Regions from separate parts of the Shewanella sp. Actino-trap-3 genome, predicted to be linked through region 2. Evidence: predicted binding sites of a transcription regulator. Region 2 holds the regulator's gene; the other holds the start of a gene.

Region 1 (16,270 bases), 1.6 Mb from region 2:
TGTCGTGGTGGCATGGTCAATAATGTTGCCGACATCAAATGACATTCCCCATGTCCATATGGGTCAGATGCCAAAGAACGACCTGTACCTTGAAAGCTAACGGGCATCTGATAGGCAGGATGCATGAATGCCTTGGAGTACATGGTCAATGATGTTGCCGACATCACTATGATATTTCCAATATCCATATAGGTCAGATGTCCTAGAAAGGCCTGTCAGGCTCACGCATTCTGTTGTAAAGAGTCTTCAACGTCCTCAAGTTCAGAGTTGAATTTGTCCATTTTAACGTCAATAAATCTCACTCGTTTTTGGCCCATTTTGTGATTGCACTTAATCTAGCTTGCAATAAACTTGCAAGCTTTTTACCGTATAAATTCTTATCTATCACCTGCATACAAGTATTTAGCGCAAGTAGTCTTAAATGATATGATATAAAGTGATATTTCATCGAAGCTAAAGCTCACCTAGTGTAGACGTGGCAATTTCGGCCTAACTATTTGCGTGATGAATGTGGTAATTCGATTTATTCATTTGATTAATGTTAGGCGTATTTTTATTCTGTCGTCCTATGTTAGGGCGCACTCCCTTATAGTTTTTCAGCATTACCGGAGACAAAACTCATGACAAACATGAATGTGGATGCCACGCAGTTAACCACTAAACCATCTCAAGATGGTTTTAGCATGCCCGCCGAATGGGCGCCGCAGCAAGCTGTGTGGATGATTTGGCCATATCGTCCTGATAACTGGCGCTCTGCAGGGGCTTATGCTCAGGCAACCTTTGCTAAAGTGGCCGATGCCATTGGTGCTGCTACCCCTGTTTATATGGGGGTACCTAAGGAATTTTTGACTCAAGCCAAGACGGTTATGCCTTCCCACGTTACTTTGGTCGAAATAGATAGCAACGATTGCTGGGCTCGCGATACAGGGCCGACTGTAGTCGTGAATGCGAAGGGCGAATGCCGTGGTGTTGATTGGGGCTTTAATGCCTGGGGCGGTCATAACGGGGGTTTGTACTCTCCATGGGATAAGGACGAGCAAGTCGCACAACAGATGCTCACGCAGCATGGTTTTGAGCGTTATCAGGCTCAGCTGATCCTCGAAGGTGGTTCAATTCATGTCGATGGTGAAGGCACCTGCATGACGACGGCTGAATGTTTGCTTAACAGCAATCGCAACCCAGATCTTAATCGTGAACAAATAGAAGCATTACTGTGTGATTATTTAAATGTGCAGCAGTTTATCTGGTTGCCAGAAGGTGTGTACATGGATGAGACCGACGGACATATTGATAATATGTGCTGTTTTGCTCGCCCAGGCGAAGTGATTTTACACTGGACTGATGATCAAACCGATCCGCAGTATCCTCGTTCAAAAGCCGCTTTGGATATTTTACAAAATACTGTGGATGCAAAAGGCCGTAAATTAAAAATCCATTTATTACCACAGCCAGGTCCTTTGTATTGCACAGCAGAGGAAGCGCAAGGCGTAACTGAGGGGACTGGTGTTCCACGCACGGCGGGTGAACGCTTAGCGGGTTCTTATGCGAACTTTTTAATTACCAACAATCGTATCGTTTTTCCACTACTCGACCCGGCAACTGACGATATCGCTGCACAAAAATTGCAGGAGATTTTCCCCAAGTATGAAATTGTCGGAGTACCTGCCCGCGAGATCTTATTAGGTGGTGGTAACATCCATTGCATCACCCAACAGATCCCCTCTGGACAGTAAGTAAAAACTAAGGAGAACACAATGACCATGTATGTCACTGTTGTTTCAACACAATTGGCTTTCAATAAGAGGTCGTAACATGTTCGAAGTCACTGAGGTTTCTATTGCCGAGCTGCGTACAGCGCTCGAATCCGGTCGCACCACAGCGGTTGAACTGGTGAAGTCTTATCTCGCACGGGTTGATGCTTACGACGGCCCAGCGACACAGACCAAGCTGAATGCGCTGGTGGTTCACAATCCAGATGCGATCAAGGAAGCTGAGGCTTCTGATGCACGCCGAGCTCAATGTGAAACACTTAGCCCACTCGATGGTATTCCCTATACCACCAAGGACAGCTATCTTGTTAAGGGGCTCACTGCGGCTTCGGGTAGCCCAGCGTTTAAGGATTTGATTGCTCAATACGATGCCTTTGCCGTTGAACGTCTGCGCGAAGCGGGTGCCATTTGTTTAGGTAAAACCAACATGCCACCTATGGCCAATGGTGGTATGCAGCGTGGTCACTACGGTCGCGCCGAAAGCCCATACAATGCTAACTACCTTACAGCTCCCTTCGCCTCTGGTTCTTCCAATGGCGCGGGTACTGGGACCGCCGCAAGTTATTCTGCTTTCGGTCTAGCCGAAGAGACATGGTCGAGCGGTCGTGGGCCTGCATCAAACAACGGTCTGTGCGCCTATACCCCGTCACGGGGGGTTATTTCTGTGCGCGGCAACTGGCCGTTGACACCGACCATGGATGTAGTGGTGCCTTATACCCGTACTATTGCCGACATGCTCGAAGTACTTGACGTTATCGTGGCAGACGACCCTATCACCCGTGGCGACCTATGGCGTCTACAACCTTGGGTTGAGATCCCAAAAGCATCAACAGTTCGTCCAGACTCTTATCTGGATCTTGCCGCCCAAGCTGACACGCTTAAAGGCAAGCGTTTCGGGGTGCCACGCATGTTCATTAACAAGGATGAATTGGCTGGCACTAGCGAAAACCCCGGTATCGGAGGCCCGACCGGTCAGCGCATCAATACTCGAGCATCGGTGATCGACCTCTGGGAAGCGGCACGCAAAGCACTGGAATCTGCCGGAGCCGAAGTGATTGAGGTTGATTTCCCGCTGGTTTCTAACTGTGAAGGTGACCGACCTGGTGCGCCGACGGTATTTAACCGTGGCTTAGTCACACCTGAGTTTCTTGATGATGAGCTATGGGCACTATCGGGGTGGGCTTTAGATGAATTTTTACGAGCCAACAATGACCCTAAACTGAACAAATTAGCTGACGTTAATGGGCATTTGATTTTCCCGCACGATCTTGGCACCTTGCCGAACCGTGAGGGCGATCTTGCTGCTGGCATGGATGAGTACGTCAATATGGCCAAAAGAGGTCTCAAGTCGTATAACCAAATCGACAGCATACCGGATGGTCTGCGCGGCTTAGAGAAGACTCGCAAGCTGGATCTGGAAGACTGGATGGACGAACTCAAACTCGATGCCGTGCTGTTTCCAACCATGGCTGACGTGGGTCCAGCAGATGCGCATGTTAATCCAGCCTCCGCCGACATCGCTTGGAGCAACGGTATTTGGGTCGCTAACGGCAACCTTGCTATTCGTCACTTAGGTGTACCAACGGTTACTGTGCCGATGGGGGCAATGGCCGATATTGGCATGCCTGTAGGGTTAACTTTCGCGGGCCGTGCTTATGACGACAACAACCTGCTGAGGTTTGCGGGTGCATTTGAGGCTACAGGCAGCAAGCGCCTGATCCCTACACGCACGCCAGCGCTTAGCAGATAAGCACCAAGAAGTGACAAACGGGATTGGATCTTACACGCCAATTCCGTTTTTTTAACTCCAACGTAAATACTTGTTTAACTCATTTTTCCCATATCCATATCGGTTAGATGCCAATCGACCTGTACCGCGTAAGCTAGCCTGATTCTGATAGGCAGGATGCCTGAATGCCTTGAAGGACATGATCAATGATGTTGCCGACTTTCCAATATCCATATAGGTCAGATGTGCGAGAAAGGCCTTTCAGGCTCACGCATTCTGTTATAAAGAGTCTTCAACGTTCTTAAGTTCAGAGTTGAATCAATACCTTTTAAGCCAGTATTACTAACTCATTTTTGCCCCAAAGTAAGTCAGCTAATTAGATTTGAGCTTTTCCTATTTAGCTTTCATCTACAGACAACTATTGCGGCTAAATCGAAGAGAGTTAAATTACAGGTGTAGATGAGTCAGCGAGTATCCAAAACAGGGATGTTTTGGTTAAGCCCACAGGGATGTGCTCGTGGCGTCTCGCTTAATCATCTGCACATCAGCATGCTGCAGGCAATAAGTTCAAATGAAGCTACGTTATAAATCAAGCTAAACCAAGACCAAGTAAGCTGAGTTAATTAATACCTCAAACTCACTTTTGTCCAAAAATGTGCCACGGAGCGTAAATCATTTATGCCCCATTCCTTGCTAGGGATGCCAATTCGCCGATTTCAACTTACTGAATAATTTTCAGTCTATTCGGGTAATAAAGGTTTGCTCGTCATCCACAAAAGCTACAAAGCCGCCGTGATAGATAAATACCCGACCACGCCCCTCAACTAAGCAGGCAAGCTGTGGGCTAAAATCTTCTTCGTTACCCTGTCTTTGATATGTGCCGATATCGGTGATTACGCCGCTGAGAGTAGGCAAATATCTATAAGTTCGCTTTGCTTGATCAACCAGGTTCAATTCGCTGGCGGTAGAGAAGCAAGAGGGTATCGTACCGGCTTCTTCGATAAACATAGTTTTCAGTTCTTCAAAAGCTGTGATCACTAGCCAGTCGATGCCGTTAACATGATGGATAAACATTGAGTTTCTCGGTAATTCTGATGCGGAGATTTTAACATTATCAGGGGCAGAACGTAGTAGAGATTTAGTAATTCTGTGCAATTTACGGTCATTCACTAGGTCACCTTGAAACACGTTGCCCCAAAATAAGTCAGCTAATTAGATTTGAGCTTTTCCTATTTAGCTTTCATCTATAGACAACTATGCGGCTAAATCGAAGAGAGTTAAATTACAGGTGTAGATGAGTCAGCGAGTATCCAAAACAGGGATGTTTTGGTTAAGCCCACAGGGATGCTGATTTTAAAATCAAGAGCTGGCGTCTCGCTTAATCATCTGCACTAAGGTCACTCCTTCACATCCCTGTGATCGCGACATTTACTACGTCCTGTAGCTCACATGCTGCAGGCAATAAGTTCAAATGAAGCGACGTTATAAATCAAGCTAAACCAATACCAAGTAAGCTGAGTTAATTAATACCTCAAACTCACTTTTGTCCAAAAGATATTTGGAAAGTATTATAAATAATTATTCGTTAGCTTTTATACCATGCTGTTTAAATATGATTACAATCCCGAAACCTTGGTACATGTATCAACGTTCTCTGGTGTGCAAAATGTGATAGGTGTGTAAATTATTCTGTCATATTTTTGTTCTGTTACAATTTTATACAGTGTCAAAATGGCTTGTCTTCCCATTTCATATGGGGCTTGACCAATATTGATATGAACAAGATTATCTTCCAACATAGTTAATTGTTCAGATGATGTATTAGTCATAACAATGATGACCTCGTTGTTATTAATTTTTGCCTGATACGGGGCAATCATTTTACGGTAAAGTGCTTGGTCATTTTGCGGCCAACCACCAACAGCAATAAAAGAGTCTGCTTTTACAGGCCTACCTTTCATTACAGACTCCATTTGAATAACAGATTGAGCCAGTTGATCAAAATTAAAGAAAGGTTCTCTAACTTCAGTCCATCCCGAATCGTTATTAAGCAATTCTCCAGGAGGTACATCATATTTTTTTCCCGATAATGCGGAACGGACCCCCATCAGTCTTAAATTCAGATTGGGAGAATCTCGTCGCCCAGATTGCATTATTAGCGTTCCCCCATTGGGCCGAAGTTTTTTTAACTCTTCACCTAATGACTTACCCAATTCAATATTGTCAGTGCCTATATAGGCTAGGCGTAAACTATTAGGGTCTTCGTTGATTGAAGCATCAATATCAGAGTCATAGGTAATAATCGGGATACCTGCTTCTTTAGCTCTCTTGAGGCTATTTTTAACGAGATATTTAGATTGTGTAACGGCTACAGCGATACCATCTATACCTTCATCAATCAGTTGATTTATTACCTGATCTTGCATCCTAACATTACTTATATCTGGTCCCCGATATATGCATTCAACGCCTTTTATTTGAGCAGCAGCATCTATACAGCCAGCTTTGCTTTGATCAAAAAAAACACTATTAAATTTAGGTACCACGGCAAGTTTTAATTCTTTTCCATAGACAGAAGATATGGGTATTAGACTAAAGGCAACAAACAATAAAAGTGATCTCCTCACACTCCCTCCTGAAATAAATCATAGTGCGACTCTGCTTACAATAAAACATATCAAAGAAATTCATTTAAAGATACGAGCTGAAACGGTATTACTGAACATATCAGTGTGAGCTAATCGATATTGTTGTGTTTTGAACTCCCCCATGCGTCAGGATCGCAACACCATACAAGAAATTAAACAAGGAATGTCATGAGCAAGATTCTAGTTTTAATTATTTTCAGTTTTTGTTTACTTGGGTGTGCACCTTCGACATCAACATTCATGAAACCAGAAGGTAACTTTGGTAAAACCACGATTGACGGTTGTGGACAAAATCCAAATACTTTTAGATACGAATCTGAAAAATCATCTTTCAAAATTAGTGTGCATGGAAGCAGAGTGCTTTTCGGATTTGAAGCAATAAGCACAGACGAAGTTAAATGGATATTATCAGAAGTTATTATAATTGTTGATGGTGTTTCCCATTCGTTGGCAGTTAGTAAATTTGAACCTAGTTATCTCAGAGAGCCTTGCGGAGGCTTTACGAAAAGCTTTAACTGTGACTCAATTCAGCATTATCATTCGAGTGTAGATATTCCAAACATGGTTGAATCTTCGGAGGTTATAGTATTTCCCCCTACGCCTCTGGTTAATTGTAGCCCAATTAAAGTGGGTGAAATTAAGTTCAAAAAAGTAACAGAAACACTTTGGCAGGCATTGAACTGCTAGCAAGGCGTTAACGACTCTCATAGTCATACTTTTCCTAATGGCAGTAGGCTAAAACTCTAAAACGTTTCTGTCCAAAAACGAGCTAGTCTCTGCTTGAAAATGTCTAAATTCAGCTTTGAACTTGAGGCCGTTGAAGAAAATAGCGTGAGCTGGCCATGGCCTTTCCCGCACATCCATGTGCTTCAAGGCATTCAGACATCCTGTCTATCAGATGCCAGCTAGCTTTCGCGGTACAGGATGTACCATCGGAAGCGTTAGCATTTTAACTATTTACAACAAAATGGGCCGAAGCCGATTACAAATGAAGTCAAAAGCTGGATCGATCCCCATGGCGACTTTTCGCTGCTGTTATTTAAGTCATTAGGAAAAATCCTGCGAGGCGGCTGGGCCAATTCTTTTATAAAGAGTAAAGAGGGAACTGCCGTTGGTTTCCTCTTGGTCTGGTGTGGGTGAAGCGCCACGACGTTGGTGGCCGCAGGCCATAATGAATTAGCCAGTGCAGGGTGGAACCTTGCGAACTTAAGCGTTGGTGGCCGCAGGCCATAAATGATAGAGAAAATTAAACGATTATTCGTTTAACACACTAACTAGGTTTATGATTGAATAGTCTCAATAATGAAGTGGATAAGGACTAACCATGATCATAGCTTGCCCCCATTGCGATACGTTAAATCGCGTCCCTGAAGAGCGTCTTGAACAACAACCAACTTGTGGTAAGTGTAAACAAAACCTTTTTGTTGGTGTGCCGATTGAACTGACAGCAGCCAATTTTAGCCACCATGCTAACAAATCAGAATTGCCGCTGGTGGTTGATTTTTGGGCTAGCTGGTGTGGTCCGTGTAAAAGCTTTGCGCCGGTATTTACCCAAGCCGCGAAAACGTGGGAACCTGCATTTCGTTTTGGCAAACTCAACACCGAAGAGCAACAAGCATTAGCTGCGCAGTTTAATATCCGCTCGATCCCAACTTTGATGGTATTTAAACAAGGCAAAACAATCGCCCAACAATCTGGCGCTATGCCCGCATCATCGTTTAACCAATGGCTAGAGTCGCTGAAATAAACTGTTGGGCAGTAGATATAGATAGAATTTAGCTAATAGAAAACGCGACAATAACTCGCGTTTTTCACTTAATATCATTTTAATTGTTATTACAAAGGGATTTGATAAACATGAAAAAAATAATAGTCATCTGTTTACTTGGCTTGGCATTATTTGGTTTTTTAGATAAAAAGGTTCAAACCACTCAAATTGTAAAAAACGTTTACGCTGGTTACACCGTTGACAGTGATAACGCGTTACAAAATGCCATTGAGAATAGGCAGAGTAACCTTCAAATTGGTGGTTCAGGCGAGGTGATAAAAATACTTGCCGACGACCTAAAAGGCAGTCGCCACCAGCGGTTTATTTTAAAAATAGCCAGTGGCAGTACCTTACTCGTTGCCCATAATATTGATTTGGCCCCGCGCATAGACGGCTTAACTGTTGGCGATACGGTCGAGTTCTTTGGCGTTTATGAATTCAATAATAAAGGCGGCGTCATCCATTGGACTCACCACGATCCACGCGGACAACACCAAAGCGGCTGGCTAAAACACAATGGCAGCACCTATCAATAAATCGCAGTTTTAATGATATTCAAACAAGGCAAACTTACTGCATAACAAGCATTAGCCATGTCAGAATCATAGATTAAGCAATGGTTAGAATTACTTTGATGAAGTGAAGCTTAATGTGCTGAATTACATACTAAAGCGCTACAATACAAAACGTGGTCATAGTTATAACCATTATATAACTCCAACCTTGCCGAAATTACAGAATCAAAACGTTCCCCTTTTTTTTGCCCGTGCAGGGTGGATCCTTGCGATCTACTCTTGTTTCTAAAATAGGTGTGGCCGCAGGCCATAAAATGTATAAACCTTTCGACCTATATCCAAACGAAGTTTGGACATAAAAAAGAGTAACCGTGATTACTCAAGGTTACTCTTTATTCCGGAGCATTCTCTACTCTGGGTCACTCTCTGCTCAGGATCACTCTCTATTCTGGGTCATAGTCCAATATCGGTGACAACCATCGCTCTGTCTCTGCTAAGGTCATGCCCTTACGTTTAGCATAATCTTCAACTTGATCTTTACCAATATTGGTCACGCCAAAATAACGTGATTTTGGGTGGGCAAAGTACCAGCCAGACACTGCAGCGGTTGGGTACATGGCAAAGCTTTCGGTGATGTTCAAATCAATCGTTTCATCGGGTTTGAGTAAATCCCACAACAAACCTTTTTCAGTATGATCCGGACACGCTGGGTAACCTGGTGCTGGACGAATACCTTTATAACGTTCGCGAATTAACGCTTCGTTATCGAGTATTTCATCGGCGGCATACCCCCAAAACTCTTTACGGACGCGCTCGTGCATACGCTCGGCCAAGGCTTCGGCTAAACGGTCAGCTAAGCATTTGAGCATAATCGCATTGTAGTCATCATGGTTAGCTTCAAAACGGGCTACATGTTGATCAATACCGTGACCTGTTGTCACCGCAAACCCGCCCATGTAATCGGCAACGCCGCTGTCTTTAGGAGCAACAAAGTCTGATAAACAGAAGTTGTCGTTACCCACGCGTTCAAGTTGCATGCGCAGATGATGGGTGGTCATTTCCAATGTGGTGCGAGTGTCATCGGTATACAGTTCAATGTCGTCGTGATTAACGGTATTGGCTGGGAATAAACCGATGACGGCTTTGGCGGTAAGCCACTTTTCAGCAATAATTTGCTTCAGCATGGCTTGGCCATCGGCGAATAATTTAACCGCTTCTTCACCGACCACTTTGTCTTGTAAAATTTCAGGGTAATGACCGTGCAGTTCCCAGCTTCTAAAGAACGGTGTCCAGTCAATACGTTCAACTAAATCATCTAGCGGGTAGTCATCAAATACTTGGCGACCTAACACGTTAGGCGTAAATGGGCGGTAGTTTTCCCAGTCATGTTGGCAACGGTTTTCACGCGCCGCTTCAATCGACACTAAGGTTTTACGCTTGGTTTGCGATAAGCGTTTTTCACGCATCATGTCGTATTCAGCATAGGCTTCGTCGATGGTGGCTTGGCGGGTGGTATTGTTAATCAGTTTCGACACCATAGGCACGGCGCGGGATGCATCGGCAATATAAATGGCGCCGTGTGGATAATGCGGCGCTATTTTCACAGCCGTATGAATTTTAGAGCAAGTCGCCCCGCCGATAATGGCCGGAATGGTTAAGCCTTCACGGTGGAAGGTTTTCACGTTGTGGACCATTTCATCAAGGCTTGGGGTAATGAGCCCTGACATGCCGATGATGTCGATATTATGCTCTTTAACGGCATCGAGAATTTTATCAACCGATACCATCACCCCAAGATCGACCACTTCGTAGCCGTTACAAGCGAGCACGACGCCGACGATATTTTTACCGATGTCGTGCACATCACCTTTTACGGTGACCATTAAAATTCGTCCGTTTGACTGACCCGCAACCTTCTCTAGTTCGATATAAGGATTAAGGTAAGCAACGGCTTTTTTCATCACTCGAGCCGATTTAACCACTTGCGGTAAGAACATTTTGCCCGCGCCAAATAAGTCACCGACTACGTTCATGCCGTCCATTAATGCCCCTTCTATCACATCAAGTGGGCGGGTGGCTTCTTGGCGTGCAGCCTCGGTGTCTTGGTCAATAAATTCAGTAATGCCTTTGACCAAGGCGTGCGACAACCGCTTGGACACCGGCCAGCTACGCCAGGCTAAATCTTCTTTTTTGGCCACTTGGGAGCCATCGCCGCGAAAGGTTTCGGCGATGTCGAGTAGCTGTTCGGTGTTGCTTGAGTCGGCAACCGGGCAAGGTAAGTTTTGTACTACGTTTTCAACCCGTTTTTTAAGCTCGGGATCTATATCATCGTATATGGTTAACTGACCCGCGTTGACAATGCCCATGTCCATGCCAGCTTGAATGGCATGGTATAAAAATACCGCATGAATCGCTTCGCGTACTGGGTTGTTACCCCTAAACGAGAATGACACGTTAGACACACCACCGGAGATCATCGCATGTGGCAAGGTGGTTTTGATGTCTTTAATTGCTTCGATAAAGTCGACAGCATAGTTGTCGTGTTCATCAATACCGGTGGCAATGGCGAAGATGTTGGGGTCGAAAATAATATCTTCTGGTGGAAAGCCGACCACATCAACCAAAATACGGTAAGCACGGGTACAGATTTGGGTTTTACGTTCACGCGTGTCGGCTTGGCCGTCTTCGTCAAAGGCCATTATAATGGCGGCGGCGCCATAGCGTTTCACTAAGGTGGCTTGTTCGATAAATTTGGCTTCGCCTTCTTTCATCGAAATCGAGTTAACAATCGACTTGCCTTGGACGCATTTAAGGCCCGCTTCAATCACTTCCCATTTAGACGAGTCGATCATGATCGGCACGCGTGAAATATCTGGCTCAGAGGCAATTAAGTTTAAAAACTTCGCCATGGAAGCCACGCCATCGAGCATGCCTTCGTCCATGTTGACGTCGATAATTTGGGCGCCGTTTTCGACTTGCTCGCGCACCACATCGAGGGCTTCTTCAAACTTTTCTTGCTTAATTAAGCGTAAAAACTTGGCTGAGCCTGTCACATTGGCGCGCTCGCCGACGTTGACGAATAGCGAGTTTTTATCGATGGTCAGTGGCTCTAACCCCGACAAACGACACGCCACAGGAATGTCTGGAATGTGCCTTGGTTCATGTCTGAGTACTGCTTCACGAATGGCATTAATGTGGGCGGGGGTGCTACCGCAACAACCGCCGACAATATTGAGCATGCCTTCTTGGGCCCATTGGTTGATGACTTCAGCCATCTCTTCTGGGGTTTCATCGTAGCCGCCAAACTCGTTGGGTAAGCCCGCATTTGGGTGGGCTGAGACATAACATTCGGCAATACGCGATAATTCTTCAACGTAAGGACGCAGCTCTTTTGGCCCAAGGGCGCAGTTTAGGCCAATGGATAACGGCTTAATGTGGCGCAGTGAATTATAAAACGCTTCGGTAGTTTGGCCGGTTAAGGTGCGGCCCGATGCGTCGGTGATGGTGCCGGAGATCATAACCGGTAAGCGATCGCCAAGTTGATCAAATACTTTTTCAATCGCAAATAGGGCGGCTTTGGCGTTTAAGGTATCAAAAATGGTTTCAACCATAATGATATCGGCGCCGCCTTCGATTAAGGCGCTGGTCGATTCGACATAGGCTTCGACGAGTTGATCAAAGCTGACATTACGAAACCCTGGGTCGTTCACGTCTGGGCTGATAGAACAGGTGCGGTTAGTTGGCCCTAATACGCCGGCAACGTAACGTGGCAAGCCTGTTTGCGCAGCCACTTCGTCGGCAGCTTGGCGGGCAATTCTGGCACCGGCTAAGTTAATTTCGGCGGCCAGTGACTGCATGTCGTAGTCGGCCATAGCAATGGTGGTAGCGTTAAAGGTATTGGTTTCAATAATGTCGGCACCGTTCAATAGGTACTGAGTATGAATATCTTTAATGATTTGCGCTTGGCTGAGTACTAATAAGTCATTGTTGCCTTTAACATCGCAATGCCAATCTTTAAAGCGCTCACCACGATAATCTTCTTCTTCCAACTTATGGTCTTGGATCATGGTGCCCATGGCGCCATCTAAAATCACAATACGCTGCGCTAACAATGCATTAAGTTGTTCAAGTGTTTGACTGTAAGAAGTCGATTTAGCCATAACAGTTACCTTTTGATCACTATGTTGCTTGATACCTTGATTGAGATAAGCATACCCTTATTTTTACAATAATAGGGCGATAACATCATTGCTGTGTACAACTGTTGATTACAATTGCTGCTTACAATGCGCATCTTCTAAATGATTACCTTTTAAGATAGCCTTTTGGACATATAAACGTATAGACGTCTATACTACGCGAGTTTTCACCGCCAGAGCAAGGCTGATTTAACTTCTACTTGGGTTAAGCGATGGGGGACGTCAGTTAGCCGCAGAAATGTTCAACCAATCAACATAATAGTAGGTGTTTTTTATTGATCTAAGCCTATGTTTAATAAAAATTTATTATCAATATATGTTTATTATCTTATTCGATTGCTTCAGGCTGCTTGTCGTCAAACAGGTTGAGGATGACAAGCCCAATGAGGCCGAACACCTGAGCATCCAAATTACAACATACTATGGCTTTAAAACCGAGTTGAGTTATAGGGCGGAACTCAAGCTGTTTCAGCAACATATTGCCAATTTTTGTCACAAGCTTGAAAAGCGGTAAAGCCTACGATGTAGCCAATATTGCAGCATAGGGAGAAACGTTTAATGACAGATACCGTCTTCTGCCAGAAGGCACTAGATAAAAAACCTACATGGTTATACAAAGGTTCTAAAGCATTAACCAAATCACCTCCCCGCTAAACATAAAGGGTTATACTCATGCTGTTATAGTTTTTTATTCATATTTAACAACTTGTTAATAGCTGTATTCTTCGTTACCGCTGATTTTGTGGAATTATTTCACTGCCAATTAATGTGCTCTGCTCTTAAAATAATTCTTTAACTGAGGAATTCTGTATGCCTGATACCAAGAATAAAGTGGGACGCCCCAGTGGAGAGACCCAAAATCGCGATAAGCTTATTCAGGCTGCAAGGTCTCTTTTTGTCGAACGTGACTACTCTCAGGTTACCGTTCGTGATGTCGCGGCGCTTGCAGGCACTGATCCCGGGCTTATTCGCTATTACTTTGGCTCTAAACAAAATCTGTTTATCGCGATGTTGCGAGAGACGGCCGCTCCAGTGAAACAAGAGCTCTACAAGGTGAATAAAGAAAAACAAGCCCATGGCCCGGCAAGCTTGATGCAGACCTACTATCAAGTGATGTCAGCGCATCCCCATTTCCCAAGATTAATTTTCCGTCTGGCAGGCCTAGATCAAAGTATTCCTGAAAATAAAGAGATAACCAAGGTGTTTAACGAAATTGTCAATGTGGATGACATCATGATGTTTGATAAACTCGAAGCTAAGGGACTGTTGCACGATGATGTTGATATCCATTGCGCTCAACTGAGTTTTTTTTCGATGATGATCTTTCCATTTATTGTGCCCGAAGGGTTCTTGAGTCGACTCGGTATACAAATCACCCCAGAATTTTTAATGAAACTTGCACAGCAAAATACCAATCTGCTTGCAAGAGGCTTGATGCCGACAAAGGACAAAAATAATGACCAGTAATAAGAAACGTTTTCTGCTCCCCGGTGTCCTATGCGGAATGCTGATATTATTTTTAGCTATAGCCCTAAAACCATCACCCTCGGTTGTCCAGAGTTATGATAAAGCCAGGGCGGTTGACATTCTCACCCTGGACAAAACCTTGCTGGCCCCAAGAATACAGGGGTTTGGTCGCGTGACACCTAAGCATATATGGCAAGCCGTCGCCGAAGTGAGTGGCAAAGTTATCTACCGCCACCCTCAGCTTGAAACGGGCCGAATGTTACCAAAGGATACCTTGGTGCTAGAGATAGACCCTCTGGAATATGAGTTGAAGCTGGCACAGGCACAAGCGAGTCTCAATGCTACGTCGGCACAACTGACAAGGCTCGATCAGCAGGAGCGAAATCTCAATACCAGCCTGCAGATAGAGAACCAGAAACTGGATCTGGCTAAGCAGGAATATCAACGTAAGCTCACCCTCAAAAAGCGTAATTTGGTGTCGATTTCTGAACTTGAAAGTCAGCATCAGTCCTTGTTGGTACAAACCAAGCTGGTGGAAGATCTGCAAAACTCAATTAAGCTCCTTCCCGACGATAGAAAAGTGAGCCAAGCACAGCAAAGCGTCGATGTTGCACAGTTAAAAGATGCCCGCAGAAGACTGAAACAAACCAAGGTTGTGCTGCCCTTCGATGCCAGAGTGGCCGATATCAACATTGAGCAAGATCAGGTGGTTGCCATGGGATCAACTATGTTGATCGCTCACCAACTCGGTACTGCGGAGATAATGGCTGAAATATCACTGCAGGACATGCGCACTTTAGTCAGCAGTATTGAAATGATCCCTGAACAAAATAGTCTACCTTCTTTTGAGCTCTTAGCATTACAAGCCGATGTAGAGTTTCAGGTAGGAAGCAATCGTTTTACTTGGCCAGCTAAAGTCACCCGGGTGGCAGAAACGGTTAATCCGAATCAGGCTACCATCGGCTTATATCTTGAGGTTGAGCAGGATATTCGTCAGCTTAAGCCATTCAGTCGGCCTCCTCTGACCAAGGGAATGTTTGTTTCAGCGCGGATATACGGCCAGGCAAAGCCACATTTTATCGTCCCCGAGAAGGCGCTTCACGGTGACAAGCTATATCTGATGAGCTCGGATAATAAACTGATGATAAAACCGGTGACCATTTTGTTCCGTAATCAAGATCAAGTGGCTATTAAAGCAGACGTTATCGTTGGTGATAACATTGTGCTCAACGATCTTATTCCCGCTATCCCGGGGATGTCTTTAAGAGATATCTCATCAGACCTCGACGTTAATGCTGCTGAGCAATCTCAGGTGAACCGAGAGGAGGCCGGTCAGTGATCGCTTATATCACCCGTCATCCGACCTTAGCTAATTTGTTGATGCTCAGCCTACTCTTGCTCGGATTATTGAGTTTGGGATCAATAAAACGTGAGACTTTTCCAGAGTTTGCGCCTCCCTATGTTACCGCTACCGTGGTTTATCCCGGCGCGTCGCCGATAGAAGTGGAAGAAAGTCTATGTCTGCGTATGGAAGATGCGGTCGATGGGCTAGGCAATGTCGAAGAAGTAAAATGTGACGCACAAGAAGGCGTCGCGTCCATGACTATCAAGCTGGACGGTAAAGCCGATATTGGGCGCGCTATTGTGGATGTGCAAACCCAGATCAATGGGATTAAAAACTTTCCATCACAAATTGAACCGCCGATCGTTAAAGAGCTCGATTGGGCCGAACCTGTTGTTGATATCGCTATTTCGGCCGATGCCAGCTGGCCCCATCTGAAGCATTATGCCGAGGATCTCAAACGTCGCTTGAAAATCGATGCCGGAGTGAGTCTGGTATCCGTTGTTGGCTTTTCCGATCATCAACTGCGGGTTGAGCTTAATCAAATCGATATGCGCCGTTTGGGGCTGACTGCAACCGACATTGCCGATGAAGTGGGTCGGCAAAATGTGAAGATCCCTGCCGGTAATATTGAGTTAAAAGATAAAAATCTGCTGCTCAGATTCGATGAGCGCAAAGTCACGCCAGCGGCGTTAAAGCAAACCATCGTGGCCTCTACCAGCGACGGCAGCGTGGTCCGACTCGGCGATATTGCCACCGTGACTGACCGATTTGAACTCGATGAAGAGCACATCTTTTTCAACGGGCAGCACGCCGCCATACTCAAGGTGAAG
Region 2 (16,270 bases):
ACCGTAAAACCCTTGATGCTTATGGTAAGTAGCTTGCGTTTTGCTCACATCGCCGTCAAAACGAGGATCTTGTGGCCGATCAAACGAATTAACATAGGCGGCTACATCCCAAGCTTGCTGAACAGTGAGTTGCACACTTTTACCCAAAGGCATATTTTCATAAATAAAATCAGCCGCGGTATTGACCCTATGCATGCCGGCCCCCCAATTAAAACTTTGAGGGCCCCATAATGGTGGTAATACTGCAACACCTGCAATTATTTGTCCTTGGCCATCGCCACCATGACATGCTTGGCAATGTGCTTGATATACTGCCACGCCGCGTTCTGGAGAATAAACTAATTCTGGTTGAGGTGCTTTAGGAAAACCACGCCCAGGTAGCTGGCTTAACGCTTTGATATCTAGATGTTTAGTGATGGAGGCTGGCATAGGAAAATCATCCCGCTTAGCGCCTTTAACCAGCTCAGCATCAGACAATTCAGGCACAGGGCCACTGAGGTTATATTGTTGCATTAATCCACTCATACCGAGCCAGTACGAATAAGCAGATATTGCCACTAATTCGGGCGAACCAGATGCTGGCGCTTTACCATTCATCGAGTAAGTAAAACAGCCTTGAATACGTTCTTGAAAACTGTTTACCTTATCATTTTTCTTACGATAAGCAGGATACGCAAAATAGGCCGCCCATAATGGCGATGAATTAGCTTGTTGCCCTGCATTCATATGACAATTAACACAATTAAGTTGATTGCCAACGTACTTATCGCGCAGCTGCTGAGTATTAACAAACAATTGGTAACCCAGTCGAACTTTGTCACCAAAATCACCTACAGGAATATCAGTTAATGGCGCAGGTTGCAGATAGATATCAGCCGATTTTTTGTCTACCGATGGCAAGGCAGTTTGACGATCGGGCAATGTGGTTGTGGCCTCAGTAGCTTTTACTGTCAGCTTGGGCGCAGGATCGGTTGACAGTTCATTGGCCTGTAAAGGCACACTAAACAGGACACCAACGGTCATTAGCAATAATAATTTCATAGCCATGTCCTTATTTTAAATTGGCAAAATATTGAGATAAACCATCAATTTCGGCTGCGGTTAATTTCAAGGCAATATTGCCCATCATATTGTCTACATCGCCACTGCGAGTGCCATCTTGCCAGGCTAATAGTTGGGTTTTAAGGTAACTGGCTTGCTGACCGGCTAAGCGAGGGAATTGCCCGCCACCCACTCCCGATGGACCATGACAACTGGTACAAGCCGGAATAGTCCGCGACCAATCACCTTGAAAGGCGATTGCTTCAAAAGGATCGCTAATGGCCACCTTATCACCACGAAATTGCAGCTGGATCTCATCCACTGGCTGGTGACTAAAATAATCTGCTACCACGGCGATATTGTCGCCCTGCACCGTCGCAGCCATGGCTAACATGATCGGATTTTGACGTTTATTTGCGTGGAATAACTTCAGTTGATTGCTAATATATTCAGCCGACAACCCCGCTAAACGAGGGCCGATAATATCGATGCCTTGACCTTGAGCGCCATGGCAGGATGCACACAACTGCGCGACTGCCGGAATAGCTTGTTGTGGGGAAGATGTTTCTGCGGCTTGAGCTTGCATAACATTAACCATCGTTATGCCAGCCAACACACTGAGCACGTAAAAGGATGTTTTCATCATCACACCTCTTTAGTCATTAATTATTGTCATACCACCATAGGCCAAAAAAATTGAAAAAAGAATACGGCAAACGTCTAATATTTAAACAAAAAACCGTTAATATTAAACAAAAAAACCGCTAATGAGACCATTAACGGGGGGTAATTTGAGTAAACGCTACACTCTGTTACTTCGGACGCACACCCAAGGTATGGCAAATAGCATAAGTTAACTCAGCGCGGTTTAGGGTGTAAAAATGAAAATCTTTAACCCCTTCACGAGACAACACTTTCACCATATCAATCGCAACATTAGCCCCGACAAGCTGACGCGTTGCAGCATCGTCATCGAGGCCTTCAAACTGGCGGTGTAACCAATGCGGAATGGCCACGTTAGTCATATCAGCAAAACGCTTGGTCTGCTTAAAGTTAGTCACAGGTAATATCCCCGGGATAATCTCCACATCAATGCCAGCCGTGACGCAGCGATCGCGAAAACGCAAATAAGATTCAACATCGAAGAAAAACTGGGTAATCGCACGGTTGGCGCCAGCATCAATTTTCTTTTTTAAGTGGATTAAATCAGCTTGAGCATTACGCGCATCGGGATGCACTTCTGGATAAGCAGCAACCGAAATATCAAAGTCTGCAACAGAGCGTAATAAGCGCACTAAATCATTAGCAAAACGCGTTGGTTTTGGACTGCCATCAGGTAAGTCCCCCCGCAAGGCAACAATATCTTTAATGCCAGATTTCCAATAATGTTTCGCCAATTCAACTAACTCTTCATCACTGGCATCAACCAACGTTAAATGCGGCGCGGCAACTAAGTTGGTTTCTTTCTGGATACGTTCAATCACGCTATGAGTTCGGTCGCGGACGCCTGAATTGGCACCATAAGTTACTGACACAAATTTAGGGTTTAACGGTTCTAAGCGACGAATAGAGTTCCACAAGATCTCTTCCATCGCTGGCGTTGAAGGCGGAAAAAACTCAAAAGACACATTAATATCATTTAGCTCAGACAAGCTCTGGTTTAACGATTGGGCATGTTGTGCATGATGAAAAGCCATAATGTGTTCCTTCAACTTCTGTAAAACTTCGGAGTCTATACCAATCAGCAAACTTACATTATTTAGCCGTTTGGACGTCTGTATGTCCATATACTAGTTTAACTGTATTCTAAGTCAAGCTAAAAAACCATCAATGCGGTCAATTTAAGTCTACGCCTAAATTGCAGGCAATACAGATAGCGCTAACTAAGTGGGTTACGCAGACATCGGTGTGTGTCGGTAAGTCTTTATGACACCATGAAGAACTACCATGGGACTAACACCATGGGACTAATACTAAGGAAGTTTCGTATGCGATTGATGAGAAGCTAAGCATTACCTTGATCAAGCTTTACCACTTGTTTGATGGGTTAACATGAACTGAGTTTGTAAGTTGACAATGAACCAACGCAGCCGAGAAAATTTATCGTCAGGCATAAAAAAGCCACCCTTTAGGTAGCTTTTAAGCAGTGCGGATAACCTTAAGAAATTACTCGTAATCAGTGGAGTAAGTTTCTTCATAGGTGTGCGAGTAAAGTTCAAACAAGTTGCCAAACGGGTCTTCTAAGTACACCATTTGGGTTAGATTGTTGTCGTCTTCTGGGTGGTAGCGCGTGATATCCATACGTGCTTTACCGCCATATTGCACAGTACGTGCAATTGCACCTTCAAAGTCATCTGTTTGCAAACAAAAGTGGAAGATACCAATACGGGTGAAATCAACTTCATGACGTTCTTGACGATCTTTCATTTCAAACATCTCAACACCAATACCGTCAGTCGTGACTAAGTGTGCAATGTTAAAGCCTTTAAAGCCTTCACCAAAAACGGCCACACACATTCTGCCAATCGCAGTTTCACGTTCTTCTTGAACCTTAGTGTTACCCATTACCACTTTTAGACCCAGCGCTTTAGTGTAAAACTCAACCGCTTTATCCATGTCGCCAACCATCAAACCTACGTGATTCATTTTCATAACTTACTCCTAAAAAACTATTGATTAATTCGTCATTTGTTTCGATGGAGTAATCTTACGGCGAACGAGGCATAAATAAAAATTATCAAATATTATTAAATTAATAACTTTAATTTATGATTTTAATTTATGATTTTTTGGTTAGTTGAAAAAATAGAAGTTAATCAAGCAATGGCTCAGCCTGAGACAATTAGACAAGTCCAGCACAGCAATAAAGCTTGAGATCAATCAGGTAGAAATGCAGTAACGGGTTTTATAAATGGCTGGTAAGTGCAGAGGCAGTGCAGAGAATTTGATGAACCTAACTAATTGTCAGCAGGCATATTTACTTAGTCAAATAAGCTAATGCTGTCTATTGATTGGTGAGAGGATCATATGCTTTAGGGAGATTAATGGCTCTGTCTTTCTATTTCTAGTTCAATTTCTAGTTCTATTAATAGTGCTGTATGTGCATCATTTGCTGCGTATCTTTTCTGATGTTCGTGTAGAGGAAATATTGACCAATTTGATTGTTGTGCGCTCTTCGATAGCCGTTGATTAAAAAACATTGCAACTGCAACTCTAGCGCCAACGCGTTGTTTCACATGCGCAAAACGCATCACTTTTGAAGATAGTTCTTCTGTATTTACTAATTTAATTCCAAATTTTCTAAAAAGAATTTTTTTATCTTCTTTCAATCCAAAACCTACCTTCCTTATTGTTGGATCAGATAATATTTCTGCAATTGCAGTAAAATTTTCATAAAATTTTGTAGGAAATAAGAATACTTTAGATTTTGTGGCTAGCTGAATTAGATGAGGTCCATCACTTACCTCACCTTTTATAAAACAAGGTTTGCTCTCTGTATCAAACCCTAAACAAGAGTGTGATCTTAACTCCGCTATTGCACTTATCGAGTCTGCTTTGTTTGTGACAACGATTATATTCTCTAGACTAATACCTTCATAAATGGGTAAATCTCGAATTTTCTCCTTTGTTGGCCTTTCCATTGAGTATCCTTCTTTTCCACAGAGTGAGTATTCATCCATTGCGCTGTTTGCAAGGCATAAATCGCTTCTTGGATTTGCCCGATGCCACATCCAAATGATTAGGTAACGCTTTACTTAACCTAAGATGCTATAGGAATTCACTTTTTTAAGGTAGTTATTTTTTTGTACAATATTTATGCTAATTGCTTGTTCTGATTAGAGCTTTTAAGGCTGGTTTTGAGGTGTTTTATCTAAAGGTTGCAGGACTCAATAACATTGAGGCCGTTGAAGACTCTTTATAAAGGAATGCGTGAGCCTGACAGGCCTTTCTCGCACATCTGACCTATATGGATATTGGAAATGTCATTATGATGTCGGGAACATCATTGACCATGTGCTTCAAGGCATTCAGGCATCCTGCCTATCAGAAGCGTTAGCATTTTCACTCTTTGTAATAAGATAGGGCAAAGGGCCACAACGTTAGTGGCCGCAGGCCATCAAAGCTAAATCATAAAGAATGACAAAAAAAGACCATTAACAATGGTCTTCCTCAACAAACCTACTCTTGCAAAAGGTCTTTGCAAATATGCACCAAATCCGACTGTACCGCCGCGGCAGTCACCTCACGCCCAGCCCCTGGACCGCGGATAATCAAAGGGTTACCTTGATAAAATGCACTGCGAATAACAAACACATTATCACCTGGGGTTAAGTTAGCGTAAGGATGATTGCTATCAACCCATTGTAAGCCCACTTCCGCTTGTAGTTTGCCTTCGACCTTATCCAGTGAAGCCACATAACGCAGTACCTTGTTTTGCTCGGCAGCGGCTACATATTGTTGTAATAAATCATCATCTAACTCGCTGATACGAGACAAAAAATCCTCAAGTGACAACTCAGCTAATGCTTTAGGCACCAAAGAACTAAGACTAATGTAGTCTAACTCTACCGCCAAGCCTATTTCACGGGCTAAAATAAGCAGTTTCCGTTGCATGTCGCGGCCCGATAAGTCATCACGGGGATCCGGCTCGGTAATCCCTAAACTGCGAGCTTGAAGCACTAATTCAGAAAAGGGTTTAGTGCCGTCATAATTTTCAAACAACCAACACAAGGTGCCAGAAAAGATGCCACCAACGGCCTCAACAGTGTCGCCACTATTACGTAAGTCATTTAACGCATGCTGAATAGGTAAACCTGCACCACAACTGGCGTTATAACGCCAAAATAATCGACGATTACTTAATTGCTGCTTTAATTCACGATAAAATGGCAATGGCCCAGAACCGGCTAATTTATTGGCACTCACCACATGGATACCATGGGCAAACAGCTGTGGATATTGTAAGGTTAAGGCGGCACTAGCACTGATATCTAATGCAACAATTTCATCGCATGATAATAGTGCTAACTGCTCAAACAGTTTGTCATAATCCCATTCAATGCCTTGCTGTTGATAATCGAGTTGCCACCGTTCAAGGTTAATACCGTCATTGGAGATTAACGCTTTTTTCGAGCCCACTAGACCCACTAACTCAACAGAGGCTTCAAGTTCACTATTTAATGCTGGGCTAGCCCGTTTAAATAAATCAATCCACGCCTCACCGATATTACCCACCCCAAGCAATAACACCCCAATGCGCATTCTTGGACCGGCACAACGGCGATGTATTTTCTGGGTCAATAAACTCACTTGAGCTTGCGGCACTAAGGTCACTAAACTTAACGCATCTTGATAAATAGGTTTCGCATCACGACTCAGTAGTCGGGCAAAACTGCGTCTAAAGTGGTGCGCATCAGCACTGACTAACGCCACCAGGCCTAAATCAGTTTGGGTACTCAATTCTTCAATCGCAAATTCACTGCGGTACCGAGTAAGCAAAGATTGCACTTGTTTCTGGCTTTCAAGGGTAAGGGCGAGTTCAAACTTATGCTGTGCCAACGACCAATAAGCTAACGGCGTGATGCCTGCTTTATCTAAAATCGTCAGTAATGGTTCAATATTTGAGTTCATTTTAAAACTAAACAACAGCACTTCATTTAAGTTGGTGATTACCGGTGCGCTCGCTGATGAACTCAGTGGCGCAATTAAGGTAAAATCTGTGTGTGAGGCATAACTAGAGCGTACAGCTAAACTCACTGCAGTATTAAACAATGGCTGTAAGGTACGAGAATGCAATACTGGCGAACCTAATCGCGCTAAGCGATCCGCTTCCGCTAATGACATACTCTTTAGTAATTTTGCATCATTAATTTTGTTCGGGTCAGCATTAAATACCCCTTCAACATCAGTCCAAATTGTCACTCTTTCTATGTCGGCTAAACTGGCAATCAAGGTCGCACTAAAGTCTGAACCATTACGGCCTAATAATAAGGTATCACCCTGACGATTAGCACATATAAAACCGGTAATAACTAAACGTTGTTGTGGATGCTCTGCCAATAAGGCTTGAACTTTCTGACGCGACTGCGGCACTAAAATATTAGGTACAGCCCCTTCCTCAGCGACAAGAATAGAGCAAGCATCAACATGATTGGCTGCCACCCCCATTTCTCGTAACAAAGCCGCCATCAGGCGCGCGGACCAACGTTCACCAAAACTCACCACTTGATTAAATTGGTAATCATTGCGTTGCTCTAAGGATAACAGACTGACTAACTGAGATTGGTCAGAAGACAAACGTTCGCGCAAGTCTCGCGCTTGTTCATTGGATAATAATTGTTCAATTAACGTTTGTTGATAGCTAATCAGAATTTGTAGTTGCTCTTGCCACAATTGACTACTGTCACGCAGGCTGAGTAATTTGTATAAAAAGTTAGTCGTTTTTCCGGCGGCGGATACCACCACTAAATCATCACTTTGACCATGTGTAAGAAGAATATGTGCAACACGGCGATAGCAATCTGCATCCGCTAAACTTGAACCACCAAACTTGTGTAAATGACTTCGCGCCATTACTGACTCCTTAAACAACTACGACTTGTGTTGCGACTGCTAGACTTCTATTTTGAAATGAATAGTGTTGCAAGTGCATATTTTTACTATTTTACTTAATTTGGGCGAAACCACAGCTAACTTAAACTCGAATTAAGCTAATTTAAGCCAAATTAAGCCAAATTAAGCTGATTTAATCGCGTTAACAGCAGCTAAGCCAGCTTTAATGTCGGCCACAAGGTCCTCAGCATCTTCAATGCCAACCGATAATCTCAATAAAGTCTCTTTAATACCAGCCTCTTTCCTTGCTTGTGGGTCCATCGCTCTGTGGGTCATCGTGGCCGGAACAGCGACTAAGCTTTCCACTCCGCCTAAACTTTCCGCAATACTAAACAGGGATAATGCCTGTAAAAATGCCTCCACTTCAGCTTCACCACCGAACAACTCAAAACTTAACATCGCGCCAAAGCCTTGTTGTTGTTTTGCCGCAATGTCGTGACCAGGATGGTCTTTTAATCCCGGATAATACACCTTGGACACCACAGCACTGGCACTCAATAACGCAACAATTTTTTGCGCATTACGCTGATGCTCACGAATTCGCACCGCTAAAGTGCGCAAGCCACGCAAGGTTAAGTAACTGTCAAAAGCAGATCCCGTTAACCCTAACGTATTTGACCACCAATGCAATAATTCACCCATTTCAGCATCTTTAGCCACCACAGCGCCACCCACCACATCACTGTGACCATTAATGTATTTAGTGGTTGAGTGAATAACAATGTCAGCACCCAATAACAAGGGTTGTTGTAATATTGGCGATAAAAAGGTGTTATCTACCGCCACTAACGCACCGACATCATGGCAGGCTCGGCTAATAGCACTAATATCGACCACCCGCAGCAGTGGATTCGATGGCGTTTCTAACCAGACCATTTTCGGTTTTTGGGCAATGGCTTGGTTCAATGCTTGTGCATCAGTTTGATCAACAACCAACAACTTAAATTGACCTTTTTTAGCCAAATGCGTAAATAGGCGATAACTACCACCATAACAATCATGCGGCACCACTAATAAATCATCTGGACCAAGTAAGCTAGTCACTAAGGTAATGGCGGCCATGCCGGTGCAGGTCACTACGCCTGTTGCACCTTGCTCAAGTTTGGCCAGCGCGTCACCTAAAATACAGCGGGTCGGATTACCCGATCGGCTGTAATCAAACTCGCGCGGATTGTTGTGACCATCGAAGGAATAATTGGTTGATAAATAAATTGGGGGCACTATGGCGCCATGCTGTGTGTCTGTTTCAATACCCTGGCGAACGGCCAATGTGGCGCTTTGATGCTTAGTCATAATTGACTCCTAAAAATGTCACAAACACACAAAGAGATGTCTAGACGTCTAAATCTACCGAAGAGATCTTCATCCGTCAACAAAAATAGACGCTTAGACGTCTAAACATCAAGAAATCTATTTGCATCGAGATTAAATATTCGCAATAATTTGACTAGAGAGTGTAACGGTTTAAAATCTGCACCGTATTTATCGTTAAGGGTAAGTTAATGACTGAATGGAATGGCGAATATATCAGCCCATATGCCGAACACGGCAAAAAAAGTGAACAAGTAAAAAAGATAACAGTTTCTATACCTCTAAAAGTACTAAAAATACTGACAGATGAGCGTACCAGACGCCAGATAAACAATCTGCGTCATGCAACCAACAGTGAACTGCTGTGCGAAGCATTTTTGCATGCGTACACAGGTCAACCTTTGCCTTATGATATTGATTTATCAAAAGATCAACCTGACAGCATTCCAAGTGAAGCGAAAAAATTAATGGATGATATGGGGATCGAGTGGGAAGAGCTCGAATAATTCACTGGTTAGTGATTACCTCACAAACTGTTAAACTGCCCTTTTAAGAAGCAGTGATGTTTTTAACGAGAATTTATGATGCCATTTATCGATCCAACAACCTTGATACTGGCATCAGTTATCGTATTTTTTGGCGCACTAACCCAAAGCTTAATTGGTTTTGGGTTAGCCGTTGTTGCCAGCCCGCTGCTGTACATTGTTAATCCTCAATTAGTCCCAGTGCCTATTATTGTCATGGGTTTTGCTATCTCTGCCATGACACTTTTTCGAGAGCGCGGACACTTACAGTTTAATGGTCTGCAATATGCGCTATTAGGCCGTATTCCTGGGGGATTCTTAGGTGCTGGATTATTATTGTTTGCGCCCCAACCCATATTAGGCTTAATTATTGCGGCTATTGTGTTTATTGCCGTGATCCTGAGTACCTATCGCGTTACCGCACCAATAAATCGCAGCAGTTTATTTATCGCCGGGGTATTTTCGGGCATATTTGCTAATATCGCTGCCATTGGAGGTCCACCAATGGCTATATTGCTTGCAGGCAAAGATGCCAGTCAATTTCGCGCCGCATTATCAGCATTTTTCGTGTTTAGCTCATTAATTGCGCTAGCTATTCTAGCTGTTGTTGGCTTAGTAGAGCTCAAGCACTTATGGTTATCACTGTTGTTATTGCCTTCAGTGATTGCGGGCTACCTTGTCGCTGGCCGATTAATTGGCCGCATCGATAAAGACAAAACCCGTATGGCGACATTAATATTATGTAGCATTAGCGCAACAATATTGGTCATCATGTCGGTCAACACATTAATCTCTGCTAATTAATCTCTGCCTATTAACAGCCCCTTTTTTTTATCGCATACGATTCAGACATAAACAACAACACATTCTTATATGTGGCCGAACATCTATCATTACCTAGTACCATGTTACCTAACAAAATTTTATCCTCTGCACAATAGATCTGCATCACAGTTGTTCATTAGATTTTTTTCAATTAACTTTTTTTCAATTAGATTTTTCTCATGAATATGATCTACTTCAAATTAACAGTACCTACTTTTAGGTAACATTCTTTACAGCAAAGAAATAGACATAAGTTTGCAAACACACCAACCATAAAAAGCCTTATAGAGGATAAAATGATGAACACATACGTTAAACTTGGTATCGCAATCGCCATTGCATTATCACTCGGTAGCCAAGTAATGGCAGCCGATGGTGGTAACCCTAAAAAAGGCAAACACCTGTACAAAAAAGAATGTAAAGCGTGCCACAGTGTCAATAGTGAAGGCGTAGAACTCACTCCAATGACAAAAACCATGAGCCAGTGGGATCGATTTTTTACCCGTGACATGCACAAAGCTAAACCCGCCATTTTTGAAGCCTTATCAGAAAAAGACCTGAAAGACATTCAACAGTTTTTGTATGATCACGCAGCTGATTCAGACCAACCAGCAACCTGCGGTTAAATCATCAATGCTGAGCACCTTTTCGTCCTAAGCGAAAATATCAGCCAATAAACAAACCGAAAAAAATAGTGGGGCTTAGCCTCAGGGAAACTTACACCAAAAAATTGCCAAATTGAACTGACCATTTGGTAATTAACGGAGAGAAATACCATGAGAACTCTCATCTCAATATTAGTTGCCAACGCTCTTTTTATGAGTAGTGCAAGCCTAGCGGCAGACACTGATTCGCAAAAAATTGCCGACCTGAAACAACAACTTGCCAGCGTTACCGATGATCTTGACTACTTAAGCTCGCGGGTTGACAAAACCGAGCGTCATACGGCCTTAGATAGAGTCGCAATCACAGGTGATTTTAGAACCAAAGCACATTCATTACATTATCAAAATGTCACTTGGAACCCAGCCATGAATGTCAATTTTTCTGACTTTGGCGCTAAAGCCATGTCAGGAGTATTTGGCGATCCTAATAGTGCCACTTCACCATTAGGCCAAATGATGATGGCTAACCCTGATTTAGCCAGCGCGTTTCAAAGCGGTGCGCTAAATGGCGTTATGCCAATGCTGTTAGGTCAAAAAACTCAACAAGATATTGATAACGATATATTTTATACCACGCGGTTGCGCCTAAACATTAATGCTAAAGTATGGGATAACGTCAGCTTTGCCGGACGCTTGACCATGTTTAAGAGCTGGGGAGACTCTAGTGGGGTTAAAGTGTTTGACTCGTGGAACTCATTCACCATGGACGGCACCAGTAGCGGCAGCACCAGTGGTGATGAATTAAAAGTAGAACGCGCCTATTTTAACTGGAAAGACATTAACGGTAGCGGCACGTACCTTTCTATCGGACGTCGCCCCTCAACGTACGGCCCACCAAGTCATTATCGTGAAAATGAACTCAGAGGCGGCACGCCATCAGGTCACTTAGTCAATTTCAACTTCGATGGCCTAACCTTAGGTTACAATCTGGGTGATATCACCGGCATTGAGGGTCAAGTAGTACGCTTTTGCTATGGTCAAGGCTTTGAGTCGCAATACGGCAATGGCGAATTGTTTGGTGACATCATCACCAAAGACACTCACCTCGGTGGTTTTAATATCGACGTTATCAATGACGGTAACCACTTCTTGCAGTTCACTTTATTCGGCGCTAAAGATGTCAATGATGGCTTCACAGGCACCATGGCATTCCCAACTCAACTCGCGGGTATCTTTGCCCCAACCATGTATCAAGACATGCAAAAGTTTGACAACTTTAACTTCGTCACCCGAGTACAGCCTAGTGGTGTAATTGGAGATATATATTTAGGTGGATTAGGTTATGCCTATGAATCCGATGACGACATGAAAGTGTTTGCTTCACTCGGTTGGACTCGTGCAGAACCTAACGGTAATGCAGGTTTGTTCGGTGGCATGTTAAGCGATGCAGTATTTGAAGCAGAACTTAACAGCACGGGTACAGAAATTATTATGGTACCAAAAGAAACGGTTGATAGTGACACCAAAGATGGCTATGGCATTTATGTGGGTATGCAAATACCTGCACCATACGGTAAATTCGGCTTGGAATATAACTACGGTTCTAAATACTGGAGTCCCTTCACCCAAGCTCAAGATGACCCTATTGGCAGTAAGTTAGCCACCCGTGGTCATGTTGCCGAAGCCTATTATATCTTTGATATTAATCCAAAAATGTTTATCAAGTTAGCCGGTTTGTATTACGACTATGAATATACCGGAAGTGGCTCACCAGTAGGTTCACCTCTGAAAGTTGACGATGTGATTGCCGGTAACGCTTACTCCATGCTGCCAGTGGTCGACACCGCCTATGACGTTAATGCTTCACTAACGATTAACTTCTAACTTAAATCTCTAACTTGGCCCCCCTGAGCACAAGCTCAGGGGTAAGGATAAACATCATGAAACTATTATCAGCACTGGCTGTATTACTGTTATTAAGCAGTAGCGCGCAGGCTGCATTTGATCATAAAGAGGCATTGCAAGGGCCTTTTGCCAATGGCCCTGAAGTGACGACACAATGCTTAACATGCCATAAAGAACATGCTGAAGAGTTTATGAAGTCTTCACATTGGACTTGGGAATTGGAACAAGAATTACCTGGTCGCACCGTTAAGAGAGGAAAGAAAAACAGCATCAACAATTTTTGTGTGTCGATAGCGGGTAATGAACCGCGCTGCACCAGTTGTCATGCGGGTTATGGTTGGAAAGATTCTACATTCGACTTTAAAGACATGAGCAAAGTGGACTGCTTAGTCTGTCACGACACGACTGGCACTTACATAAAAGACCCTGTTGGTGCCGGCGAGGCCTTAGCAAGAGTCAATTTAGCCCGCGTAGCACAAAATGTGGGTGCACCAGTGCGCGATAATTGCGGCAGTTGCCACTTTTACGGCGGCGGCGGTGATGGTGTTAAACATGGCGATTTAGACTCCTCCATGTCTTACCCAGACAAAGCCACCGATGTGCACATGGACACCGATGGTAACGATTTCCAATGCCAAACTTGTCATGTCACCGAAAATCATCAAATTACCGGTAATGCGATGGGAGTATCGCCAGGTGGTGAAAATCATATTGGTTGTGAAAACTGCCATGATGCAGCTCCACATCAAAATAAAAGACTGAACACTCATACAGCAGCCGTGGCGTGTCAGACATGTCATATTCCATCATTTGCTAAAAATCTAACCACCAAAATGCGTTGGGATTGGTCAACCGCAGGTCAAGATATTCCTGTAACGACAGATCAATACGGCAAGCACACCTATATGAAAAAGAAAGGTAGCTTTATTTGGCAAAAAGACGTGAAACCACAATATGCTTGGTTTAATGGCTACGCCGATGCTTACATGCCTGGCGACAAAATGGACCCAGCTAAAGTGCTTAAATTAGCTTATCCATTAGGAGATATTAACGATCCTAAAGCCAAAATCTACCCATTTAAAGTGCATACAGGCAAACAAATTTATGACACTGAACTCAACATCTTACTGACGCCTAAAATTTACGGTGAAGGTGGCTACTGGAGTGAATTTGATTGGGACTTAGCCGCAAAACTGGGAATGGAAGCTAACCCAACCATGATAGAGAAAGGACTCAAGTACAGTGGTAATCATGGTTTTGTGGAAACCGTAATGTGGTGGCGTATCAACCACATGGTGTCACCAAAAGACAAGGCATTACAATGTAATGACTGTCATAACAAAGGCGAGCGTTTAGACTGGAAAGCCCTTGGTTATGATGGCGACCCAATGAAAAACCGCAAAGGTATTAAACACACTAAAGCAGACTAGAAATGCGATAAGCTGAAACAAAAAAACCGCCATCGACTTTTACGATGGCGGTTTTTTATTAGCTAAAAAATCAGCTAAAAATCCAATCCTTGGCACTCAAAGTCTTGTTCAATACCACTAATAGGATCGGTAAACCGTAACCGTTTCGCTAATAGTTGCAACGGCTTACCAAAATTATCAGGCCCTTTAGGCTGTAATATCGGATAAAAGCGGTCGTTTAAAATAGGCATACCTAAACTCTGCATATGCACTCGTAATTGGTGAGTTTTACCCGTGATTGGGCTTAATGTAAACAAGCCTAAATCGCCTTTTACCGTCACTAAACTGATTTCAGAATGGCTGTTAGCCTCACCTTCAACCACCTGCATGGTAAAGCTGGGGGTAGCCGCAACGATACGATTTTTAACGGTCCAATACATGGGCAAGGTGCAAGTATTATCGGCTAACTGTGCTAATAGCTGTGGAGTTAACTTGGCGATGGCCTGATAATCTTTGGTAATCTTGTTATCTAAAAACAACTGGTGATATGCATGCCGCGTTTGCGGATCCAGCGTCATTAACATCACCCCTGCCGTATCTTTATCTAGCCGGTGGGCGGGTGCTACTGTGTCAATTTGCGTGGCGATACGTAATCGATGCACCAAGCATTCGTTAACGTAATTACCGCCTGGGGTCACAGGTAAAAAATGCGGTTTATAGACAATAATAGTGTTGCTATCTTGATACAGCACTTGCTCAGCAAACGGCACTTTAGTTTCAGCCACCACTTCTCGATAGTAATACACTCTTTGGGTCGCTTGATAGGCAGTATTAATACCAATTAACCCACCATGCTGCCAATGTACTTTGCCTGCTTCGATCCTTTGTTGCCACACACTAGGATCAATTTGTTTAAAATGATCGATCAAAAAATCAATCACAGTGTGGTATTGCTTGCCCGCTAACTCATTAGTACGTGGCAACACAATATAGGATGGCTGAGCAGCAATGGCAGCGCTTGATGTTTGGCAAGAAGACAGAACGTGACCCGCGATATAATTTGATGAATTAGGCATAAATAACTTGGCTATATAAAGATAACGATAAAAGACAAAATGATAGTGTTATCTTATCAGGCCGAATCTAGATTGTATCTTAATTATCGCTAGGAAAATAACACAATATAAGCGTTATACATCCACATGCGACTTGAGTAATTGCAGCACAAAATCCATGGTCTTATGGCAATTAGGTTGTTCAACTAAAATCAACTTATCCCGGTTATACATAGGTAAAACCTCTAACCAACGTTGACTAACCCAAGTGGCATCTTCTAAATGTACTTGTGAGTACAACTCAAGCAAATCCGGATTCACTTGATAAAATTGTTCAAGTGCCGCGCTGATAATTTCAAACTCACCCGCGATGGGCTCATCGCACCAATTAGCGCAAGGTAGCGCACGAGCAATCCAGCAACCATCACGTTTTTTGGCGGCGGATAAGATTTTAAGACGTTGTGAACCTTCAATAACAATGCTTAACGAACTATCCTCCAACTGATTGAAGTCAATAATATTGCATTGGGTTGCCGCAATATAACAAGGCAGTTCGCTATTCACTTTCAATGGCGCAAATGCTAGGTCATAGTGGCCTTTTAATACATCTGCAACCATACATAAATCGCTAGGTGTCACGACTCGAATTTCAAGTCGCCCACCCGGCAACAGCACTGCATCTTGGATGAGTAATGCCACTTCTTTTGTTTGCATAACAGCCTCCAACACCATAGGTGACGATACTGAACCAAAGTCGAATCAATAAAATAAGTGTAGCAGTGGTTAATAATTCAACAACTTAAGCGGGTTAAATAATGCGAACTAACGACATCACCACTAAACTCGCTACGCTCTACTTCAATAGACCTTATTCAATACGACTGTATTTCAAAAAAGAACAAAAAACATCCAATATGCTAAGGCGCTATAAACGCTCGATACGATCCATTATGGTGCCAAAGGTAACAATATCTGGCTTTATT

Evidence for each region. Region 2 encodes MetJ, which represses methionine synthesis genes. Its sites were predicted from a motif close to TAGACGTCTAGACGTCTA; they were not measured.
Region 1: metH (methionine synthase) is a predicted target of MetJ. The motif match lies at 12,764-12,781, and genes of this name have one in related genera.

Annotation. Positions count from the first base shown of each region.
Region 1 covers NZ_PJCE01000001.1:2,201,310-2,217,579, reverse strand. The annotation lists gene aguA (agmatine deiminase) at 621-1,733, shown strand; gene CXF80_RS09415 (amidase) at 1,813-3,519, shown strand; gene CXF80_RS09410 (cytosolic protein) at 4,234-4,572, opposite strand; gene CXF80_RS09405 (substrate-binding domain-containing protein) at 5,115-6,125, opposite strand; gene CXF80_RS09400 (hypothetical protein) at 6,315-6,833, shown strand; gene trxC (thioredoxin TrxC) at 7,471-7,893, shown strand; gene CXF80_RS09390 (DUF3465 domain-containing protein) at 8,004-8,450, shown strand; gene metH (methionine synthase) at 8,873-12,589, opposite strand; gene CXF80_RS20105 (hypothetical protein) at 13,087-13,266, opposite strand; gene CXF80_RS09380 (TetR/AcrR family transcriptional regulator) at 13,439-14,095, shown strand; gene CXF80_RS09375 (efflux RND transporter periplasmic adaptor subunit) at 14,085-15,434, shown strand; gene CXF80_RS09370 (efflux RND transporter permease subunit) at 15,431-16,270, shown strand, end outside.
Region 2 covers NZ_PJCE01000001.1:3,767,501-3,783,770, reverse strand. The annotation lists gene CXF80_RS16300 (c-type cytochrome) at 1-1,041, opposite strand, end outside; gene CXF80_RS16295 (c-type cytochrome) at 1,052-1,639, opposite strand; gene metF (methylenetetrahydrofolate reductase) at 1,854-2,738, opposite strand; gene CXF80_RS16285 (VOC family protein) at 3,208-3,693, opposite strand; gene CXF80_RS16280 (3'-5' exonuclease) at 4,083-4,682, opposite strand; gene CXF80_RS16275 (bifunctional aspartate kinase/homoserine dehydrogenase II) at 5,221-7,614, opposite strand; gene metB (cystathionine gamma-synthase) at 7,777-8,946, opposite strand; gene metJ (met regulon transcriptional regulator MetJ) at 9,156-9,470, shown strand; gene CXF80_RS16260 (sulfite exporter TauE/SafE family protein) at 9,546-10,292, shown strand; gene CXF80_RS16255 (c-type cytochrome) at 10,610-10,939, shown strand; gene CXF80_RS16250 (DUF3373 domain-containing protein) at 11,090-12,802, shown strand; gene CXF80_RS16245 (tetrathionate reductase family octaheme c-type cytochrome) at 12,859-14,253, shown strand; gene CXF80_RS16240 (pseudouridine synthase) at 14,328-15,308, opposite strand; gene CXF80_RS16235 (LON peptidase substrate-binding domain-containing protein) at 15,423-16,001, opposite strand.